3 regions of the Rhizobium quercicola genome follow, and region 3 is predicted to be linked to each of the others. Evidence: riboswitches for the same ligand, from Rfam matches in the RefSeq annotation. Region 3 holds a riboswitch; each other region holds the start of a gene.
The links. A riboswitch is a leader RNA that binds a small molecule or an ion and turns the genes downstream of it on or off. The one in region 3 is predicted to bind thiamine pyrophosphate.
Positions count from the first base shown of each region.

Region 1: linked by a shared signal. The riboswitch ahead of thiC (phosphomethylpyrimidine synthase ThiC) and the one ahead of LRX75_RS09475 (ABC transporter permease) in region 3 are both predicted to bind thiamine pyrophosphate.
Region 2: linked by a shared signal. The riboswitch ahead of thiB (thiamine ABC transporter substrate binding subunit) and the one ahead of LRX75_RS09475 (ABC transporter permease) in region 3 are both predicted to bind thiamine pyrophosphate.

Region 1 covers NZ_JAJOZR010000006.1:131,343-133,585, reverse strand. Annotated here, with positions in the region: gene repA (plasmid partitioning protein RepA) at 1-92, opposite strand, end outside; gene LRX75_RS10765 (WGR domain-containing protein) at 572-847, opposite strand; TPP riboswitch at 1,015-1,125, shown strand; gene thiC (phosphomethylpyrimidine synthase ThiC) at 1,217-2,243, shown strand, end outside.
Region 2 covers NZ_JAJOZR010000002.1:276,094-278,336, forward strand. Annotated here, with positions in the region: gene thiP (thiamine/thiamine pyrophosphate ABC transporter permease ThiP) at 1-153, opposite strand, end outside; gene thiB (thiamine ABC transporter substrate binding subunit) at 185-1,168, opposite strand; TPP riboswitch at 1,262-1,392, opposite strand; gene LRX75_RS04745 (thiamine diphosphokinase) at 1,540-2,190, shown strand; gene LRX75_RS04750 (ABC-F family ATP-binding cassette domain-containing protein) at 2,193-2,243, shown strand, end outside.
Region 3 covers NZ_JAJOZR010000005.1:210,211-212,453, reverse strand. Annotated here, with positions in the region: gene LRX75_RS09480 (inositol monophosphatase family protein) at 1-454, opposite strand, end outside; TPP riboswitch at 681-785, shown strand; gene LRX75_RS09475 (ABC transporter permease) at 903-1,700, shown strand; gene LRX75_RS09470 (ABC transporter substrate-binding protein) at 1,697-2,243, shown strand, end outside.

The DNA.
Region 1 (2,243 bases), on a different contig from region 3:
GCGCTCGCATCCGCCGCGATCGTCAGATCCGCCGATGGTGCCGGCGCCGCGTCCTTCGGGCCGGTGCGTGTCGTGTGGGCCGTTGGGGCCATGTTGCGTCTTTCCTCATCGTTTCCGGGCTCACGGGGCCCCGCCGCACTGGTCTCCCGTGGGCGGATGGCCGATCCTGTCGTCCGGTTGGTGCCGTCGGCGGCGATTCTCATGCATCAGTGTATACGTCGGGGCGCGTCATCTACAGAGGGGACGGCCTGTTACGCCGGAGCCGTCGATATTCGTCTCCAGCCGTTAGAGGTTGAGGTCTGTTGCTGAGTCGCGTCAAGCGATTTCTGGATGCCCAAATCCGAATCCTTCTGCCTGTCCACAGCGGTCCGGCACCGCCTTTTCCCGCCTCGCAGCCCCGACAGGATAAGGGGTCGGCGAACCGCGGGGAAAAATCGAGGCCGGTGGCATTGAAGAACAAGGCGGATTGGCCGTTTTTCTCCCCGCGGGAACGCACGCCTTCAAAGTTGACAGCTGTCAACTTTGGATGCCGTGACAAAGTGCATTGCGCCCTATCGAAAGTTGACAGCTGTCAACTCCGCCGCGCCACCGGCCGCAAACCCCACTGCCCCACCGCATATCCGCGCGCCCGCTTCTGCCTGAGCAGCGCCATCATCGCTGTTACCGCCGCCCGCTCGTCGGCGAAGACCTCGAGGCGCGATCGGCCGGGTGCGCCGATCCGTCCCCAGCGGCGCACCAGCACGATCTCGCCGAAGAGCGAGGGTTCGAGCGACAGGGCGTAGAAGCGCGCCATGTTGCGCGCGGGGTCGCAGCGTTCCAGATGCAGGCGGTAGGATGCGTGGGTCATGGGCAGAGAGTCGCGCGCCGGGAAGCCGAGGTCCAACGAGACTTGTGAATCGATCCGGGCCGATCGATTCACGGTGGTGATCGAACGGGCGCCATCCACCCCGCGACAGCCGGACGCCATCGGCAAAAGCCGGCTTGACCATGGCCACGGCTCCATGCAACCTTCCGCATATTCACCAGGGGGGTCCCGCCAAGGGGCTGAGATACTGCTGTACGCGCAGTGACCCGTTGAACCTGATCCAGTTCATACTGGCGGAGGGACGGTGAGGCGCTTGCAGGCTCTCCGGCGATCCCTCGCCTTGTGGCCGGCATCGCGTTTTCTCGGCTCTCGTCGCCAGGCGGACTGGGTCTCCAACCCGGAGAGCCTGCCATGACGATTGCCATTCCCACCCCCCTGCCGAGCGTGACCACCGGCGCCCTGCCCGCCTCGACCAAGGTGTTCAAACCCGGGATCCTTCATCCCGGCCTGCGCGTGCCGATGCGCGAGATCGCGCTGCACCCAACCGCCGGCGAACCCGCGGTCACGGTCTACGATCCCTCCGGCCCCTATACCGATCCGGCCTATGCCGTCTCCATCGATCGCGGCCTGCCGCGCCTGCGCACCGATTGGCTCACCGCGCGTGCCGACACCGTGGCCTATGAAGGCCGGGCGGTGACTGCGGCCGATAACGGCTTCGTCGCCGGCGACCGCCTGACGCCCGCGTTTCCCCTTCGCGCCCGGCCGCGAAAGGCGGTCGCAGGCGGCGCCGTGACGCAGCTCGCCTATGCCCGCGCCGGCATCGTCACCGCGGAAATGGAGTTCGTCGCCATCCGCGAAAACCTCGGGCGGCAGGCGCAGATCGCGGCCCTGCAGCGCGACGGCGAGAGTTTCGGCGCCCACATCCCGGATGTCGTCACGCCGGAATTCGTGCGGCGCGAGGTGGCGGAGGGCCGGGCGATCATTCCCGCCAACATCAACCACCCCGAGCTCGAGCCGATGATCATCGGCCGGAATTTTCTCGTGAAGATCAATGCCAATATCGGCAATTCCGCCGTGACCTCGTCCATGGCGGAGGAGGTGGACAAGATGGTCTGGGCCATCCGCTGGGGGGCGGATACGGTGATGGACCTGTCCACCGGCCGCAACATCCACAATATCCGCGACTGGATCCTGCGCAACGCCCCCGTGCCCATCGGCACCGTGCCGCTCTATCAGGCGCTGGAAAAGGTCAACGGCATCGCCGAGGATCTTACCTGGGAGGTCTATCGCGACACGCTGATCGAGCAGGCGGAGCAGGGGGTGGACTATTTCACCATCCATGCCGGCGTGCGGCTCTCCTATATCCCGCTGACGGTGAACCGGGTGACCGGCATCGTCTCGCGCGGCGGCTCCATCATGGCCAAGTGGTGCCTGCATC
Region 2 (2,243 bases), on a different contig from region 3:
CCGCCAGACATAGGCATCGAAAACAGGGGCATGGAAGACACCGCCTGTGGCTCCGGTCTCCGCGCCGGTCGCGGCCAAGGCGAGCGCGAGGATGGCGGCGCCGACGAAGAGCGCGATGCCGAGAATGCCGGCCACGCCGAGCGTCCGCGTCAGACGGCGATCGCGAGCGGCGGGCACGGGACGATCAGTTCCGGCTCATGGCAGCCAGCCATTCGTCGATCCAGGCCTTGCGGTTCGCAGCGACATCCTCCGGGCTCATCAGGAAGGTCGTCTTGGGCTTAACCAGCTTTGAGAAAGCCTCCGGCAGCGGCTCGCTGGGCTGTGCCACCGGCATCATCCAGTTGGTGGTGGGCAGGATGGCCTGCGCCTGCGGGCCGTCGAGGAAGGCGAGGAAGGCCTTGGCGAGCGCGGGGTCGCGGGCGGCCTTCGTCATGCCGGCCACCTCGATCTGGATATAGTGCCCCTCGGCGAATTCCGCCGCCTGATAGCGGTCGCTGCTTTCGGACACCATGTGATAGGCGGGCGAGGTCGTGTAGGAGAGAACCATGGGCGCTTCGCCCTTGGTGAAGAAGCCGTAGGCTTCCGACCAGCCGGGCGTGACGGTGAGGATGCGGTCCTTCAGCTTGCTCCAGGCTTCGCCGGACCGGTCGCCATAGATGGACTTCACCCAGAGCAGCAGGCCGAGGCCCGGCGTCGAGGTGCGGGGGTCCTCGATGACGATCTTGTCCTTCGCGCCGCCCTCGACCAGCTCCTTCAGGCTCTTGGGCGGGTTCTTCAGCGTCTGCGTGTCGTAGACGAAGGCGAAGTGGCCGTAATCATAGGGCACGAAGCTGTCGTCCGAAAAGCCGCCGGGAACGGTGAGCGCGGAGGTGTCGAGGCCATGCGGGGCGAAGAAGCCGGTGGCCTTGGCCTCGGCGACGAGGTTGGTGTCGAGGCCGACGACGACATCCGCCTTGGAGGCGGGGCCTTCGAGCTTCAGCCGCGTCAGCAGCTCCACGCCATCGGCGACGCTGACATAGGTGAGCGTGCAGTCGCAGGTCTTCTCGAAGCTCTCGGCGATCTTGGGGCCGGGGCCCCATTCGCTGGTGAAGCTCTCATAGGTGTAGACGGTCAGCGTCTTCTTCTCTGCGGCACCGGCGGGTTGGGCGCCGGCGAGGGAAAGCATCATGCCCCCGGCGAGAAGGAAGGTGGTCGTGGTGGTGAAAAGCCAAGTGCCGCGCATGCGCGCCTCCTTCAGGATACAGGTTTCAAGGGGAGTAGCGCTTGCGAGCCGTCTAATCCCTCCGCCGGTGCTAGCCGGATCAGGTTCCGCGGGTTGGCGTTTCGCGCCTCTCAGCCCGTCGTCCCGCAACGACGGATCGTCGCGTTGGAAGGGCACCCCGTTAGAGCATGCCAAGATCTAGACGCGGTCCCGCCCCTTGGCAAGATCCAAGGTCGCAGGATGCCTCGGTGCGCGAGCGCCCGTGCCCTCCCGCATCTTTGGGGCTTTTGCGCCCTTTGACCTTTGCCTCCGGGCCGGCTTCGCGCTATGGCAGCGCGATGACCGCAACCGCATTCACCATCCTGCTCGGCGGGCCGCTGACGATGACCGACCGGCTGGCCGCGCAGCTGGCCGGAACGCGCGTCATCGCGGCGGATGGCGGCATGCGGCATGCGGGGGCCATCGGGCGGACGCCGGAACTCTGGGTCGGCGATTTCGACTCGACGCCGGACGCGCTGATCGCGGCCTGGCCGAACGTTCCGCGCGAGCCCTATCCGCCGGCCAAGAACGAGACCGATGGCGAGATTGCCGTGGCGGCGGCGCGGATGCGCGGCGCGCGGCGGCTGATCCTGGCCGGCGCGCTCGGCGGCGAGCGCAGCGACCATGCCTTCCAGCACCTGCTGCACGGGCTGCACCTTGCCGAAACCGGGCTCGACGTGCTGCTGACCTCGGGCGAGGAGGAGGCGGTGCCGCTGCTGCCCGGCATCACCGAGGTCCACCTGCCGAAAGGCTGTCTCTTCTCCGTGCTCGGTCTCGATGCGCTGACCGATCTTTCCATTGCCGGCGCGCGCTATGCGCTCGACCGTTTCGCGGTGCCCTTCGGGTCGTCGCGCACCCTTTCCAACGTGGCGGAAGGACCCGTGCAGCTGACGCTCGGCACGGGCCGCGCGATGCTTCTCGCCCGCCCCCTCGACATGACAGGAGCCTGACCATGGCGCCGCCCATTCTGAAACTCGACGATATTGTGCTGACCTTCGGCGGC
Region 3 (2,243 bases):
TCACGCGCACATCCTCGAACGGCACGGTGCGGGTGAAGGGCTGGCCGTTGCGCATCAGCCCGGTGCCGTCTGCGGCAGCGTAGATCTCGCGGAACACCGGCATGGCGACGACGCCGAGATCGGGCCGGCCATGGGTGACGTGGCCGAGCGAGATGCCCCACAGCGGCGAGCCGCGCAGGAAGTTCGCGGTTCCGTCGATCGGGTCGATGATCCAGTAGGCATCGCCACCCGTGCCGCCCATCTCCTCGCCGACCACGGCCTCGCCCGGAAAGGCTTCCGCCAGCCGCGCCCGCACCAGATGCTCGACGCTCGTGTCGGCCTCGGTCACGAAGTCCTGAAAGCCTTTGGCGCCCGTGGCGATCGTCGCGCGGGTCTCGAAGAAACCGAGCGCCATCTCCATCGCGTCCGCGATCACCGCAACGGCCTTTTCCAGCCGGGTCTGCGTCGTCGTCATGCCGGATACCCCTCTTCCGTCTCGGGCGCTGCCCCTGTCGCCTCCGTCGTCTCTATCGCGGCTTTTGTGCACTGCGCAAGCGCGTGGTTCTGCTCGGTAAACTCTCGCTTTCGCATAAGGGCGTTAGAGGCAACCATCGTCGGGGCGGAATCGGAGGTCGGTCACGTGAGCCTCGCGAAAAGGCGTCAAATGGATTGACAGGAGGGCCAAAAGCGTGGATTTTCCGCGCACTTCCGAGGGGGGCACCGAACGGTGCTGAGATGGGCGTTGAGCCTGGACCCTTGAACCTGATCCGGGTCATACCGGCGTAGGAACGGAAACAGGTGTCCGCTCACGGCCCTTTCTCTCTTCTCCGCTTCGCCCGGATCTCCGTCGCCCTTGTGTGGAGATCGCCGATGCCGTTGCCTGTTCGTCTGTTTCCCCCGCCGCGCGATACCGGTCTCTAGGCATGCGCGCGTTTCACGCGGCACTCGGGCTCGGCGTGCTGGTTCTCATCTGGCAGGCCGGCACGGCCGTGTTTTCGCCGCCGGCCTATCTGCTGCCGTCGCCGCTGGCTGTCGCCGCGGTATTTCGGGAGCAGTCGGCGTTTCTTTTGTCCCAAAGCCTCGTCACGCTGTCGGAAATCCTGATCGGGCTCGTCGCGGGCGCGGCGCTCGGTGCGGGCACGGCGTTCGTGCTGGCGGCGAGCCCGCGCATCGGGCCGTTCGTCTGGCCGACGATCCTCATCCTGCAGGCGTTGCCGGTCTTCGTTCTCGCGCCGATCCTCGTCGTCTGGCTCGGCTTCGGCATGGCCTCGAAGGTGGCCATGACCGTGCTCATCATCTTCTTTCCCGTCGCCTCGGCCTTTGCCGACGGGCTGAACCGGACGGAACGGGACATCGTGGATGCCGTGTCCCTGACGCAGGCCTCGCACTGGCAGGCGCTCGTGTCGGTGCGGGCGCCGCTGGCGCTGCCGAGCCTCGTTTCCGGCCTGCGCGTCGCCGCCCCGCTGGCGCCGCTCGGCGCCGTCGTCGGCGAGTGGGTCGGTGCGTCCGCCGGTCTCGGCTTCGTCATGGTGCAGGCCAATGCCCGCATGCAGACGGCCACCGTCTTCGCCGCCATGGTCGTGCTGGCCGTCATGACGCTGCTCCTGCGCCTGCTGGTCGATCTCCTCACCGCCCGCCTTGCGCCCTGGGCGCGGGAGGGCGATCGCCTTCATCCCGAACATCGATCCTCTCAACCCGTCCCATCCCGGAGATCTGCATGATCCGTCTTCTCGTCGCGACGATGCTTGGCCTGTCCAGCCTTTTCGCCTCCACCTCCGCGCAGGCCGCCGACCCGCTGACCGTGCTGCTCGAATGGTTCGTCAATCCCGACCATGCGCCCCTGGTGGTCGCGCAGGAGAAGGGCCTGTTCGCCGAGGCGGGGCTCGATGTCACGCTGGTGCCGCCGGCGGACCCTTCCGTCGTGCCGCGACTCGTGGCGGCAAAGCAGGCGGATATCGGCATCCACTACCAGCCCAATCTCTATCGCGACCATGAAGCGGGCCTGCCGCTCGTGCGCTTCGGCACGCTGGTGGAGACGCCACTGAACACGGTGACGGTGCTGGCGGACGGGCCGATCAAGAGCCTGAAGGACCTGAAAGGCCGGAAGGTCGGCTATTCCGTCTCCGGCTTCGAGGATGTGCTGCTGCAGCGCATGCTGGCGTCCGAAGGGCTCGGCAAGGACGATGTCGAGCTTGTCAACGTCAACTTCTCGCTCTCGCCGTCGCTGATCTCGGGCGCGGTCGATGCGACGATCGGCGGTTATC